DNA from 2 places in the Streptomyces sp. NPDC005151 genome. Region 2 is predicted to be linked to the other one. Evidence: riboswitches for the same ligand, from Rfam matches in the RefSeq annotation. Region 2 holds a riboswitch; the other holds the start of a gene.
What was found. Region 2 has a riboswitch for cobalamin ahead of ACWD6R_RS10965 (ribonucleoside-diphosphate reductase subunit alpha). Riboswitches for the same ligand answer to the same signal wherever they lie in the genome.

Region 1 (7,196 bases), on a different contig from region 2:
CGTACGGTCATCAGTGCCGGATCGCCGGGACCGAGCCCTACCCCGTACAGCCGGCCCGTGTTCTGCTCGCTCACTCTTACTCTTCCTCGCTGGCGATCGCGTTGAGCGCGGCCGCGGCTATGGCGCTGCCGCCGCGACGGCCCCGTACGACCAGGTGTTCCAGACCGGACGGATGGTCGGCCAGGGCGTCCTTGGACTCGGCGGCTCCGACGAAGCCGACGGGCACACCGATGACGGCGGCCGGGCGCGGAGCGCCTTCCTCGATCATCTCAAGCAGCCGGAACAGGGCGGTCGGTGCGTTGCCCACGGCCACCACCGCCCCCTCCATGCGGTCCCGCCACAGCTCCATCGCGGCGGCGCTGCGGGTCGTGCCGAGCTTCCTGGCGAGATCGGGGACCGTGGGGTCCGACAGGGTGCAGATGACCTCGTTGCCGGCGGGCAGCCGCTTGCGGGTGACCCCGCTGGCGACCATGGCCACGTCGCACAGGATCGGCGCACCGGAGCGCAGCGCCGCGCGGGCACCGGCCACGACCCCCGGGGTGAAGTCGATGTCGCGTACGAGGTCGACCATGCCGCAGGCGTGGATCATGCGGACCGCGACCTGGCTGACGTCGGCGGGCAGCCCCGCGAGATCCGCCTCGGCGCGGATGGTGGCGAAGGACTGGCGGTAGATCGCCGGTCCGTCCTTCTCGTACTGGAACACGGTGGTTTCGCTCTCTCCGGTCGGTGGTCGGGCTGCAGCGCCCTCGGGTCGGTGGTTCAGGTACGGGTGCGGCGGGCGGCGTTCACCGCGGCGGCCAGGTCGGACGGGCTGCCGTGGACCGTCACGGGAGCGCCCCGTTCGCCGCCACGGACCTGGGCCACCTGGTGCCCGCCGGGAACGGCGACGACGTCGGCCCAGGCGCCCTTGGGGTGACCGCAGCGGCGTTCGCAGCCGGACCAGTGGACGGGGAGCTGCCCGGCAACGCGCTCTCCGGCGGTCCGTACGAAGGCCTCCGCGTCGCCCCGCACATCTGCCAGGGACTTCGCACAGCCGGGCCGGCCGATGCACGCACCGACCCCCGTCCACGCGGAACCGGGCCCGACGATCAGTCCGGCCGCGCCCCATTCGCGCAGCCGCGCCGCCGCGCCGCCGGGCGTCACGCCCGTCACGACGACGCTCCGCCACGGGGTCAGCCGCAGCTCGCGGCCCACGCGGGACAGGCTCGTCCACTGCGCACCGGTGAGCCGCCCGAGCGGCGCCCCCACACAGGCCGCGTTGCCGACGACGCCGTACGCGGGCTCCTGCGCCGCCGTCGCCGGCGGTACGCGCTCCGCAGCACCGGCCACCCGCAGCGCCGCCCTCACCGGCTCCAGCAACTCTTCGGCAACGAAAGGCAGTTCGCTCACCCGCCAGGCGCCCGTCTCCTGCGCCGCCTCCAGAAACGTCTCGGCGGCGATGAGCGCCGCGCGCGGCGCATCGTCCCCGGAGACCCTCAGCACTGCCTCCGCAGCCCCGATCCGCAGGAGCGCGCTCCCGTCGCTCTGCCCCAGCAACGTCACATCCGCACCCAGGGCATCGACGTCACCACGGCCGTCGTCCAGCGCGAAGAGAAAGCGGCCGGACAGCCCGGCCGCTTTGTCACTTCCGCACAACAGCGCGTCCAGCGCGGTCAGCCACGGCCGGACATCCCGGTGGCCCCGGCCGTCGAGCCCGGAGAGCGGGGAGGCCACGACATTGCGTATCCGCTCATGGCTCCGGGACGGCAGCAGCCCCGCCCCGCCCAGGAGTTCGGCGAGCCGTCCGCCGCACTCCCGGCCGAGGCCGCGCAACTGGACATTGCCCCGCGAAGTGAGATGCAGCTCACCGTCGCCCAACTCCCGCGCGGCACCGTGGAGCGCGTCCGCCTGTCGGGCAGTCAGCACGCCACCGGGGATCCGGACCCGCGCCAGCGCCCCGTCGTCCGCCCGGTGGAGCCGCAGCGACCCCGGGCAGGCATCGCCACGGTCACGGGAGACGGGCTCCCCCGGGGCCGATGGCGGGGTGTCGGAAGTGGACATGGCGGCGAGCATACCGACCATCATTCTGAGCTGTATGAATCCCATCGGTCTAAGGCCCTTACTATGCCTAGCAGCGGGCCACCCGGCCCGGCATCGCCTAAGAGCCTGTCGGGTGACCTCTGATCGGGCGGCCACGCCCTGGCACGCACGCTTCCCGCGTTGCCGAAATGCCCTAGTAGCTCCGCTACGAGGGCCTTCCGGCGCCTTGGAATCGCACGCACCAGACCGCGTCCGCTTTCCGATCGAAGGTCACCCGACAGGCTCTAAGACGGCGATAGGGGAGGAAGCCCGGTGCGAGTCCGGCGCGGTCCCGCCACTGTGAGTCCGGCCTGAGCGGCCGGGCGAGTCAGGAACTCCCTTCCCCGAGCTCTCGACCCCGCTCGAGCAGGGGAGACCTCATTCCGACACCGCCCGGGGCGTGGACACCCCGAGGAAGGCCCGACGCCGCATGATCCTGCTCCTGTCGACGTCCGACACCGACCTGCTCAGCGCCCGCGCCGCGGACGGTCCGGTGACCTACCGCTACGCCAACCCCTCGCGCCTGCCGCTCGACGAACTCCCCGCTCTTCTCGACGGCACCGACCTCGTCGTCGTACGCCTCCTCGGTGGTGTCCGCGCCTGGCAGGAAGGGCTCGACCAGGTCCTCGCCACCGGCAGGCCGGTCGTCGTCCTCACCGGCGAACAGGCCCCCGACGCCCAGCTGATGGCTGCCTCCACCGTCCCGATCGGCATCGCCGCCGAGGCCCACGCCTACCTGGCGCACGGCGGCCCGGCCAACCTGGACCAGCTGGCCCGGTTCCTCTCCGACACCGTGCTGCTGACCGGCCACGGCTTCGAACCCCCGGCGCCCGCACCGTCCTGGGGGCCCCTGGAGCGCACTGCGCGCGCCACCGACGGCCCGACCATCGCGGTGCTCTACTACCGCGCCCACCACATGAGCGGGAACACGGCGTTCGTCGACACGCTCTGCCGGGCGGTCGAGGACGCGGGCGCCCGCGCCCTCCCCTTGTACGTCGCCTCGCTGCGTACCCCGGAACCCGCACTCATCGACGAACTGCGCGCAGCCGACGCCATCGTCACCACCGTCCTCGCCGCGGGCGGCACCCGGCCCGCCGAGGCATCGGCGGGCGGCGACGACGAGTCCTGGGACGCCGGTGCGCTCACCGGACTCGACGTACCGATCCTGCAGGCTCTCTGCCTGACCAGCTCGCGCAGCGACTGGGAGGACAACGACGAGGGCGTCTCCCCGCTCGACGCGGCCAGCCAGATCGCGGTCCCCGAGTTCGACGGCCGGCTGATCACCGTCCCGTTCTCCTTCAAGGAGATCGATGAGGACGGGCTGCCCGCGTACGTCGCCGACACCGAACGCGCCGCACGCGTCGCCGGAATCGCCGTACGCCACGCACGGCTGCGCCACATCCCGGCCGGGGACAAGCGCCTGGCACTCGTCCTCTCCGCCTACCCGACCAAGCACTCCCGTATCGGCAACGCCGTCGGCCTCGACACCCCCGCCAGCGCCGTCGCCCTGCTGCGGCGGCTGCGCGCCGAGGGCTACGACTTCGGCCCCGAGGACGAACTCCCCGGCCTGGTCTCCGGCGACGGCGACGAGCTGATCTACGCCCTGATCGAGGCCGGTGGCCACGACCAGGAGTGGCTGACCGAGGAGCAGCTGGCCCGCAACCCGGTCCGGATCCCGGCCGCCGACTACCGGCGCTGGTACGCCACGCTCCCGGACGAACTCCGCGACGCCGTCGAGCGGCACTGGGGTCCGCCGCCCGGCGAGATGTTCGTGGACCGCTCCCGCAACCCGGAGGGCGACATCGTGCTCGCCGCCCTGCGCCGCGGGAACCTCCTCATTCTCATCCAGCCGCCGCGCGGCTTCGGCGAGAACCCGATCGCGATCTACCACGACCCCGATCTGCCGCCCTCGCACCACTACTTGGCCGCGTACCGCTGGATCGCGGCGGCGCAGGACGACGGCGGTTTCGGGGCCGACGCGATGATCCACCTCGGCAAGCACGGCAACCTGGAGTGGCTGCCCGGCAAGAACGCGGGCCTGTCCGCCGCCTGCGGCCCGGACGCCGCACTGGGCGATCTCCCGCTCGTCTACCCGTTCCTGGTGAACGACCCGGGCGAGGGCACGCAGGCCAAGCGCCGCGTCCACGCCACCCTGATCGACCATCTCGTGCCGCCGATGGCCCGCGCGGACAGCTACGGCGATATCGCGCGCCTGGAGCAACTCCTCGACGAACACGCCCAGATCGCCGCGATGGACCCGGCGAAACTGCCCGCGATCCGCGCCCAGATCTGGACCCTGATCCAGGCCGCCAAGCTCGACCACGACCTGGGGCTCGACGACCGCCCGGACGACGAGGGTTTCGACGAGTTCATCATGCATCTCGACGGCTGGCTCTGCGAGATCAAGGACGCCCAGATCCGAGACGGCCTGCACGTCCTGGGCGGCGCCCCGGCCGGTGCGGACCGGGTCAATCTGGTCCTGGCGATCCTGCGCGCCCGCCAGATCTGGGGCGGTACGGCGTCGCTGCCCGGCCTGCGCGAGGCACTCGGGCTGGACGAGTCCGCTGCCACCCGCACCACCGCCGACGAGGCCGAGGAGCAGGCACGCGCCCTGGTCCAGGCGATGGAGGACGCGGACTGGGACCCGGCGGCGGTCGCGACCGTAACGGCATCGCATCCCCGACCGGTCGCGGACATCCTCGACTTCGCCGCCCGCGAGGTGGTCCCCCGGCTGTCCGCCACCACCGCCGAACTCGACCACACCGTCCACGCCCTGAACGGCGGCTTCGTCCCGGCGGGCCCCTCCGGCTCCCCGCTGCGAGGCCTGGTCAACGTCCTGCCGACCGGCCGCAACTTCTACTCCGTCGACCCGAAGGCGGTCCCGTCCCGCCTCGCCTGGGAGACCGGCCAGGCCCTGGCCGACTCGCTCCTGGAGCGCTACCGCACCGACAACGGCGAGTGGCCCACCTCGGTCGGCCTCTCCCTGTGGGGCACCAGCGCGATGCGCACCTCCGGCGACGACGTCGCCGAGGCACTGGCGCTGCTCGGCATCCGCCCGGTCTGGGACGACGCCTCGCGCCGCGTCACCGGCCTGGAACCGATCGACCTCGCCGAGCTGGGCCGCCCGCGTATCGATGTGACGCTGCGCATCTCCGGCTTCTTCCGGGACGCGTTCCCGCACACCATCGGCCTGCTCGACGACGCGGTACGTCTCGCCGCGTCCCTCGACGAACCGGCCGAGCAGAACCACATCCGGGCGCACGCCCAGGCCGACCTCGCCGAACACGGCGACGAACGCCGGGCCACCACCCGCATCTTCGGCTCCCGCCCCGGTACGTACGGAGCGGGTCTCCTCCAGCTCATCGACAGCCGCGACTGGCGCACCGACGCCGACCTCGCCGAGGTCTACACCGTCTGGGGCGGTTACGCCTACGGCCGCGAACTCGACGGGCGCCCGGCCCGCGACGAGATGGAGACGGCGTACAAGCGCATCGCCGTGGCCGCCAAGAACACGGACACCCGCGAGCACGACATCGCGGACTCGGACGACTACTTCCAGTACCACGGCGGCATGGTGGCCACGGTCCGCGCCCTGCGCGGCACGGCCCCGGAGGCGTACATCGGCGACTCCACCCGCCCGGAGACGGTCCGCACCCGCACCCTCGTCGAGGAGACGTCCCGCGTCTTCCGCGCCCGCGTGGTCAACCCCAAGTGGATCGAGGCGATGCGCCGCCACGGCTACAAGGGCGCCTTCGAACTCGCCGCGACGGTCGACTACCTCTTCGGCTACGACGCGACGACGGGCGTGGTCGCCGACTGGATGTACGACAAGCTCACCGAGACGTACGTCCTGGACCCGACCAACCGCGAATTCCTGCAGCAGGCCAACCCCTGGGCCCTGCACGGCATCGCGGAACGCCTCCTGGAGGCCGAGTCCCGCGGCCTGTGGGCCAAGCCGGACCCTGCGGTACTGGAGGCGCTGCGCCAGGCGTTCCTGGAGACGGAAGGGGACCTGGAGGGCGAGGACTGAGGGCCGGCAGGCGTACGTGGGTGTGGCGTCCCGTTCCGCACGGGGCGCCACACCCACCCGGCGCCGCTCTCTCGTCGGCTTCCCCGGCGCCCGGTCCGACCGCACCGCCGCCGGTCATGCGTGAGCCGCCCGGCCGGCTATCCCCCCGACGGGCGGTCGGCCGACCGTCCGTGAGGGCACAGGCCGTACCGGACCCGCACCGGCCGAGAAGCAGGCAGCCGACCGACAGGTGCGTGCGCCGGACGCTCGTGGACCGCCGGGAAGAATCAGCAGGACGTCGGGCGTGATCACTCGGCCGGGTGGTCCCGGCCGGGTGACCGCCCGTCGCGCGTTCAGCGTCGGCGGAACTCGGGATCATGCGCAGGTGATCTTCGTGAACCGCCGCTCCGCGCGCCGCCCGCGTGGCCTCCTGGCCCCGATCGGTCTCGGCGCCCTCGCCGTCCTGTCCCTGCTTCCGGGCACGCTGCCCGCCGCCGCGCAGCCGGTGGCCGCCACTCGGAGCCCCGCCGCCGCGCCCCTGCCCCCGTCCACCCGCGGGGAGTTCCTGGCCTCCGCGCGGCTCGCCGCGATCCGGAACGATCCGGCCGCACTGAAGGCCTTCTTCACGGCACTGCCGAAAGGAGGGGACCTGCACAACCACCTGTCCGGCGCCGTCTCGACCGAGTACCTGATCTCACTCGCCGCGGACGACGGTCTGTGCATCGACGAGAAGACGCTGACCGCGGTGGTGCCGCCGTGCGGTCCGGGCCGGCGACCGGCGTCCGACGCCCTGACCGATGCCGCTTTCCGCCACGCGGTGCTACAGGCGTGGTCGATGCAGGACTTTCCGCCGGGGCAGTCGGGGCACGACCACTTCTTCGACACGTTCGGAAAGTTCGGCGAGGTCACCTGGCGCCACCGGGGCAAGCTGCTCGCCGAAGTGGCCAACACCGTCGCGAGGCAGAACCAGTTTTATCTGGAAACCATGGTGACCCCCGCGTCGGACGGCGCCAAGAAACTGGCCGCCGAGGTCGGCTGGGACCCGGACCTGGCAAAGCTGCACGGCAAGCTGCTGGCCGGCGGCAAACTCGACAAGCTGGTCGCCGAGGCGAGCCGGGAGACGGACGAG
Region 2 (7,196 bases):
CGAGGCGATCGTGGCGGTCGGAGCGATGGCGAGCAGCAGAGAGTTGCGCATGCCGGTCTTCGCGATCCGGGCGCGCAGCGCGTCCCAGCGCTCCGGCCAGCTCAGCTCGGTGTCGTAGTGGTCGGGGTGCAGCACGCCGCGGGCGGCACGCGTCTCGGACCAGGCGGGCAGCGGACCGGACCGCTCGGCGAGGTCGCAGGACGCCTCGTACGCGGCGAGCATGATCCGCTCGGAGATTTTCGTGGAGAGCGCGCGGGCCTCGGGGGAGTCGAACGGCAGCCGCAGCCGGAAGAAGACGTCCTGGAGCCCCATCGCGCCCAGCCCCACCGGACGCCAGCGGGCGTTGGAGCGGCCGGCCTGCTCGGTCGGGTAGAAGTTGATGTCGACGACCCGGTCGAGGAACGTCACGGCGGTACGGACGGTGGAGTCCAGCCGCTCCCAGTCGATGTCGCCGTCGGCCACGAACGAACCGAGGTTGACCGAACCGAGGTTGCAGACGGCGGTCTCGCCGTCGTCGGTGACTTCGAGGATCTCGGTGCACAGGTTCGACGAGTGGACGACGCGACCCGGCTCGGCGGTCTGGTTGGCCGTCCGGTTGGAGGCGTCCTTGAACGTCATCCAGCCCTGACCGGTCTGCGCGAGCGTCCGCATCATCCGGCCGTACAGCTCACGCGCGGGCATCGACTTGCGGGCCAGGCCCCTGGCCTCGGCGGCCCGGTACGCGGCGTCGAACTCGTCACCCCAGAGGTCGACCAGTTCCGGCACGTCGGCGGGGGAGAACAGCGACCAGTCGCCGTCCGCGTCGACCCGGCGCATGAACTCGTCCGGGATCCAGTGCGCCAGGTTGAGGTTGTGCGTACGCCGCTGGTCCTCGCCCGTGTTGTCGCGCAGCTCCAGGAATTCCTCGATGTCCGCGTGCCACGTCTCCAGGTAGACGGCGGCGGCGCCCTTGCGGCGGCCGCCCTGGTTCACTGCGGCGACCGAGGCGTCGAGCGTCTTCAGGAACGGCACGATGCCGTTGGAGTGCCCGTTGGTGCCGCGGATCAGCGAACCGCGGGCGCGGATCCGGGAGTACGAGAGGCCGATGCCGCCCGCGTGCTTGGACAGCCGCGCCACCTGGTGGTAGCGGTCGTAGATGGAGTCGAGCTCGTCCAGCGGCGAGTCCAGCAGATAGCAGGAGGACATCTGCGGGTGCCGGGTGCCGGAGTTGAAGAGTGTGGGGGAGGAGGGGAGGTAGTCGAGGCGGCTCATCAGGCCGTACAGCGAGGCGACCTCGTCCAGTGCGCGCACCGACTCGTCCTCGGCGAGACCGGCGGCGACGCGCAGCATGAAGTGCTGCGGCGTCTCGATGACCTGGCGGGTGAGCGGGTGGCGCAGCAGATAGCGGCTGTGCAGTGTCCGCAGCCCGAAGTAGCCGAACCGGTCGTCGGCGCCGTCGGCGAGGGACTGCTCGACCAGCGCGTCGAGCCGGGCCGCGTGGAGCGCCACGAACGCGGCCGTACGGTCCGCGATCAGACCCTCGCGGTGGCCGACGGCGACCGAGGCGGAGAACGACAGTGCGCCCTGACCGGCCGCCTCGTCCGCGATGGTGCGGGTCAGGAGGCGGGCGGCGAGCCGGGAGTACGCGGGGTCCTCGGCGATCAGACCCGCGGCGGCCTCGGTGGCCAGCGCGCGCAACTCCGCCTCGTCCGACGCGGCGTTGCGGCCGCGCAGCGCGGCGGCGGCGACTCGGCCGGGGTCGGTGTCCGGCAGATCGGCAGTGAGGTCGGTCAGGGTCCGCAGCAGTGCGGTCCCGGGTCCGTCGTTCGTGGTTCCCGCGGACTCGGCGACTGAAGCCGGATCGGCTGGCGCGATGGTCACGTGGTGCTCTCCCTCGCTCGGCTCGGGGCCGGCGGGGGAGCGGGGCAGCCGCGTGGAGGCATGCCCGAAGAAGGAAGGCAGCACTGCGTGCGGCGTCCACCGGCCCATCCGCGAGGCCCGGACGTCTGGGCGTCCGGATCGGTCGAGCCGGACGCGCTGTCGGCAGGTCCTCGGACTTTCAGGGTGCGCAAAAGGGCACCGAATATACCGTTGCGGGACAGTTCCGGATTCGCACCGGATTTCCCTGCGGCGACAGCGAGCACGAGCATACATGTGGGGGCCGCCTGATGAGGTGGCCCCCACATGTTGTGTCGCGTCGGTTCAGAGGCTCAGGCTGTACGTGAGCAGCGGGAGGCCTGGAATGGGATCCCAGTCGCGCGCCGGAGTCCGTAGGAAGCCCAGGCGGCGGTAGACCCGGTGGGCCGCGAGCATGGTCGGTGTCGTCGACAGGACGAGCCGCGCGACGCCGTCCGTACCCCGGGCCCGGTCGATACAGGCCCGCACGAGCGCCTCGCCCGCCCCGAGGCCGCGCGCCGCCCGTGCGACGGCGAGCATCCGGAACTCGGCCTCGTCGGGGCCGGCAATGTCGGCCCACGGGTTGCCGGGCGGTGCGTACGTGACTCCGCCGAGGAGCGTGCCGTCGGCACCGACGGCGACGAGCACGTCGGCCTCGGCCGCGCGACGGGGCACGTCCCGGAGCTTTTCGAGATACGGGTCGTCGGCGCCGAAGTCGAGCAGGCCGTCGTCGAGGTAGGCGTGGGCGGTGATCTCCCCGAGGGCGGTGTGTTCCGCGGGGGCGATCGGGCGGATCGACAGGTCCATGCTGGGAGTGTGCCGTACGGGTGGGTTGGGGTGGGGTGGTGCCGGACGGGCGCGGTGCAGCCCGTCCGGCGAGGGAACTAGTGCCCCTCCCGGCAAGCTTTGCCCCGTCGCGCCGCCCAGCACGCCCGCTCGCCGCGTTGGCCAAAAGCCCTGGTGGCTCCTTCCCCAAGCTCTCAACTTCGTTCGAGCAGGGGAGACCCCATCCAAGGACTTCCGGCCGCCTTGCGATCGCACGCACTGGACGACGCTCCCTATGGGGCAAACATTGCCGGTCACGGCACTAGTTGGCGGACGGGCTCGCGTCGGGTGACGGGCTCGACTCGGGCCTGGCCGAGGGGAGTTCCACCCGGACGTCCGGGTCGCCCGCGTCCGCCGTGTAGTCCGCCGGGGAGGTCTCGTCGACGCCCGCCGGGGCCTTCACCGCGTTCAGGACGAACGTCAGCACCACGGTCACCACGGCGTTCAGCACGAACGCCGTCAGACCGATGTAGCCGATCTCGCCGATCCCCGGAATCTCCTTCGAGGAGCCGCCGAAGTGCGCCTGGGTCGGGCTCGCCACTCCGTACGCGGCGAGCGTGCCGTACACCATGCCGACCGCCCAGCCCGCTAGCAGCGCCCAGCGGTGGAACCACCGGGTGAACAGGCCGCCGACCAGTGCCGGGAACGTCTGCAGGATCCAGATCCCGCCGAGCAGCTGGAAGTTGATCGCGACCGTCTTGTCCATGGTGAGGACGAAGACGAGCGCACCGACCTTCACCAGCAGCGACACCAGCTTGGAGACCTTCGTCTCCTGGGCCGGGGTCGCGTCGGGCTTCAGGAAGTCCTTGTAGATGTTCCGGGTGAAGAGGTTTGCCGCGGCGATCGACATGATCGCGGCGGGGACCAGCGCGCCGATGCCGATCGCAGCGAACGCCACGCCGGCGAACCAGTCGGGGAACATGTTCTCGAACAGCTGCGGGATCGCCAACTGTCCGTTCTCCACCTTGACTCCGGCGGCGATCGCCATGAAGCCGAGCAGCGCCAGCAGGCCCAGCATCAGCGAGTACAGCGGCAGGATCGTGGTGTTCCGCCGGATCACCTCACGGCTGCGGCTGGAGAGCGTCGCCGTGATCGAGTGCGGGTACATGAAGAGGGCGAGCGCCGACCCCAGGGCCAGGGTCGCGTAACCCCATTGGCCGGGATCGGCCGGCGCGAGGGCGCCGCGCGGTTTGCCGGTTGCGGGGTTGGTCTGCGAGAAAGCGTGGCCCGCCTTGGCGAAGATGTCGTCGAAGCCGCCCAGCTTGATCGGGATGTAGATGATCGCCACCGTGATGACCAGGTAGATCAGCCCGTCCTTGACGAACGCGATCAGCGCGGGGGCGCGCAGCCCGGAGGAGTACGTGTACGCGGCGAGCACCGCGAACGCGATCAGCAACGGCAGGTCCTTGACGAACCAGTTGGTGTTCTCGCCGCCGCCGACGCCCATCACGTCCAGCACCGCCTGGATGCCGACGAGCTGGAGCGCGATGTACGGCATGGTGGCGAGGATGCCGGTGACGGCGACCGCCAGCGACAGACCCTTCGATCCGAAGCGACCTCGGACGAAGTCCGAGGTGGTGATGTACCCGTGCTTGTGCGAGACCGACCACAGGCGCGGCAGGAAGGTGAAGATCAGCGGGTACACGAGGATGGTGTACGGGACCGCGAAGAAGCCGGCCGCTCCCGCTGCGTAGATCGCGGCGGGTACGGCGACGAAGGTGTACGCGGTGTACAGGTCGCCGCCGAGCAGGAACCAGGTGACCCAGGTGCCGAACGACCTGCCGCCCAGGCCCCATTCGTCGAGACTGGCCTCGTTCTCGGCCTTGCGCCAGCGCGCGGCCATGAAGCCGATGACCGTGACGGCCAGGAAGAAGAAGATGAAGACGCCGAGTGCGACGCCGTTCACGCCGTCCTTCATGCCGACGCACCCCCCTTGCGGGCGCGCTGGTCACGCTGCCAGAGCTTGTACGCGACCATCGTGAGCGCCGTGGAGATCAGCACCCAGACCATCTGGTACCAGTAGAAGAACGGGATGCCGATGAAGGTGGGGTCCACCTTCGCGTATGAACCCACCCAGAGCATCGCCACGAACGGGGTGGCGAGGCAGAGGGCGATGAGTACTCTCGCCGGTGTGACTGTCGGTGGTTTCGTGTCTGTTTCTTCGCGCATGTGGCGACTCCGTCCCCTCGCTGATCACCTGTTGTAATGCGCAGGAAATCTAGGGGAGTGTTCCGGCCATCGTCACCCCCTGTCCGCATTGCGGTCCGGCAACGGTGTGGCGGAGCCGCTGGAGGGATTCTGTCCGGGGGACCGACTCCTGATGCTCTGTCCGGGTCCGGACAGTTGTCCGGTCAGGAGCCGGTCCGCGGATTCAGTCGGTCGGCCGCTTCAGACGCGCCACGAACTTGTAGCGGTCGCCGCGGTACACCGACCGCACCCACTCGACCGGTTCGCCGTGTCCGTCCAGGGAGTGACGGGACAGCATGAGCATCGGCAGGCCGACGTCCGTACCGAGCAGACCGGCTTCGCGCGGGGTGGCGAGCGAGGTCTCGATCGTCTCCTCGGCCTCGGCGAGCCGTACGTCGTACACCTCGGCCAGCGCCGTGTAGAGCGAGGTGTACTTCGCCAGCGAACGACGCAACGCGGGAAAGCGTTTGGCCGAAAGGTGCGTGGTCTCGATGGCCATCGGTTCACCGCTGGCCAGGCGGAGCCGCTCGATCCGCAGCACCCGGCCGCCGGTTGTGATGTCCAGCAGCCCGGCGAGGGTGTCGTCGGCCGTGACATAGCCGATGTCCAGCAGTTGAGATGTCGGTTCCAGACCCTGGGCGCGCATGTCCTCGGTGTACGAGGTGAGCTGCAGGGCCTGCGAGACCTTCGGCTTGGCCACGAACGTGCCCTTGCCCTGGATGCGCTCCAGCCGGCCCTCGACGACCAGCTCCTGGAGCGCCTGGCGCACGGTGGTGCGCGAGGTGTCGAACTCGGCGGCCAGGGTCCGCTCCGGTGGCACCGGGGTGCCGGGCGGCATGGTGTCCGTCATGTCGAGGAGGTGGCGCTTCAGCCGGTAGTACTTCGGGACCCGCGCGGTGCGCGTGCCCGCGCCCGTCTCGTTCTCCGTACTGCCCCCGTCGGCACTCATGGCCCGCCTTCCCGACTGCTGCGTTGCTGCCGTCACCTGCTCCTCCGTCTGTTGCGGCTCACATGGTGGCACGGTCCGGTCACGGCTCGTCGCCCTCCCTCAGGTGTCGGTCCTATAACGGACGCGAGTGCACTTCTTATACACCCTTGACACCCCTAAAGGTCTAGGCCAAGCTCCGAGTACTGGTCTAAACCATTAAAGACCAGGTCCCAGCCCCACGGGCAGTACCCGTCGCATGCAATTGTGCGACGGACGGCGATCTCGGGTGGTGGGGGGGAATTCTCTTGCATCCCTGAGGAGGGTGTCGTGAAGCGCGGACTCATCGCGGCCACTGCCTGTGGCTCGGACGACAAGACCGACAGCAGCAGCAAGAAGACCGGCCCCGACAGCTACAAGGGCCAGACGCTGACCGTCTGGGCCATGGACGGCTCCACGCCTCCCGGCTGGACGAAGGACCTCACCGCCGCCTTCAAGAAGAAGACCGGCGCCACGCTGAAGTTCCAGACCCAGAAGTGGGACGGTATTCAGCAGAAGATCACGACGGCCCTCTCCGAGTCGACCCCGCCGGACGTCATCGAGGTCGGCAACACCCAGACTCCGGCGTACGCGGCCACCGGTGGCCTCGCCGACCTGAGCGACCTCAAGCAGGAGATCGGCGGCGACTGGGTCGACGCGCTCAACAAGTCCTCCGTCTTCGACGGCAAGCAGTACGCCGCCCCGTGGTACTTCGCCAACCGCGTCGTCATCTACAACAAGAAGGTCTGGGCCGACGCCGGCATCAAGGACACCCCGAAGACGCGCGACGAGTTCTTCAAGGACCTCGACGCCATCAAGAAGAAGGGCAAGGCCGAGCCGATCTACATGCCCGGCCAGAACTGGTACTTCTTCGACGGTCTGACCATCGGTCAGGGCGCGGACCTTGTGAAGAAGGAAGGCGACAAGTACGTCTCCAACCTCTCCGACCCCAAGGTCGCCGCGGCCATGGAGCTCTACAAGAAGTACCAGTCCTACTCCAAGGCCCCCAAGGACAAGGACGAGGCCACCCCGCAGCAGGCCGAGGTCTTCGCCAAGGGCAAGGTCGGTGCCTTCATCGGCATGGGCTGGGAGGCCGGCACGGCCATCGCCGCCAACAAGAAGATCGAGGGCGACATCGGCTACTTCACCATCCCGGGTGAGACCGCCGACAAGCCCGAGGGCGTCTTCCTCGGTGGCTCCAACTTCGCGGTCGCCGCGGGCACATGATGATGGTCCTGCCCTTCACCGTCCTGACGCTGCGCGGCTTTATCGCCGCGGTGCCCAAGGAGCTGGAGGAGTCCGCCATGGTCGACGGCTGCACCCGCCCGCAGGCGTTCAGGAAGGT

Region 1: it holds a riboswitch for cobalamin, as region 2 does, so the genes downstream of both, cobN (cobaltochelatase subunit CobN) here and ACWD6R_RS10965 (ribonucleoside-diphosphate reductase subunit alpha) in region 2, are expected to answer to the same signal.

What each region holds. Positions count from the first base shown of each region.
Region 1 covers NZ_JBSFYR010000017.1:69,443-76,638, reverse strand. Annotated here, with positions in the region: gene ACWD6R_RS12705 (precorrin-2 C(20)-methyltransferase) at 1-74, opposite strand, end outside; gene ACWD6R_RS12700 (precorrin-8X methylmutase) at 77-703, opposite strand; gene cobG (precorrin-3B synthase) at 760-2,052, opposite strand; cobalamin riboswitch at 2,270-2,415, shown strand; gene cobN (cobaltochelatase subunit CobN) at 2,489-6,088, shown strand; gene ACWD6R_RS12685 (adenosine deaminase family protein) at 6,453-7,196, shown strand, end outside.
Region 2 covers NZ_JBSFYR010000014.1:65,253-72,448, reverse strand. Annotated here, with positions in the region: gene ACWD6R_RS10965 (ribonucleoside-diphosphate reductase subunit alpha) at 1-1,860, opposite strand, end outside; adenosylcobalamin-variant (AdoCbl-variant) riboswitch at 2,017-2,116, opposite strand; gene ACWD6R_RS10960 (GNAT family N-acetyltransferase) at 2,182-2,682, opposite strand; gene mctP (monocarboxylate uptake permease MctP) at 2,963-4,618, opposite strand; gene ACWD6R_RS10950 (DUF3311 domain-containing protein) at 4,615-4,869, opposite strand; gene ACWD6R_RS10945 (GntR family transcriptional regulator) at 5,072-5,836, opposite strand; partial or broken gene ACWD6R_RS10940 (extracellular solute-binding protein) at 6,143-7,075, shown strand; partial or broken gene ACWD6R_RS10935 (carbohydrate ABC transporter permease) at 7,072-7,196, shown strand, end outside.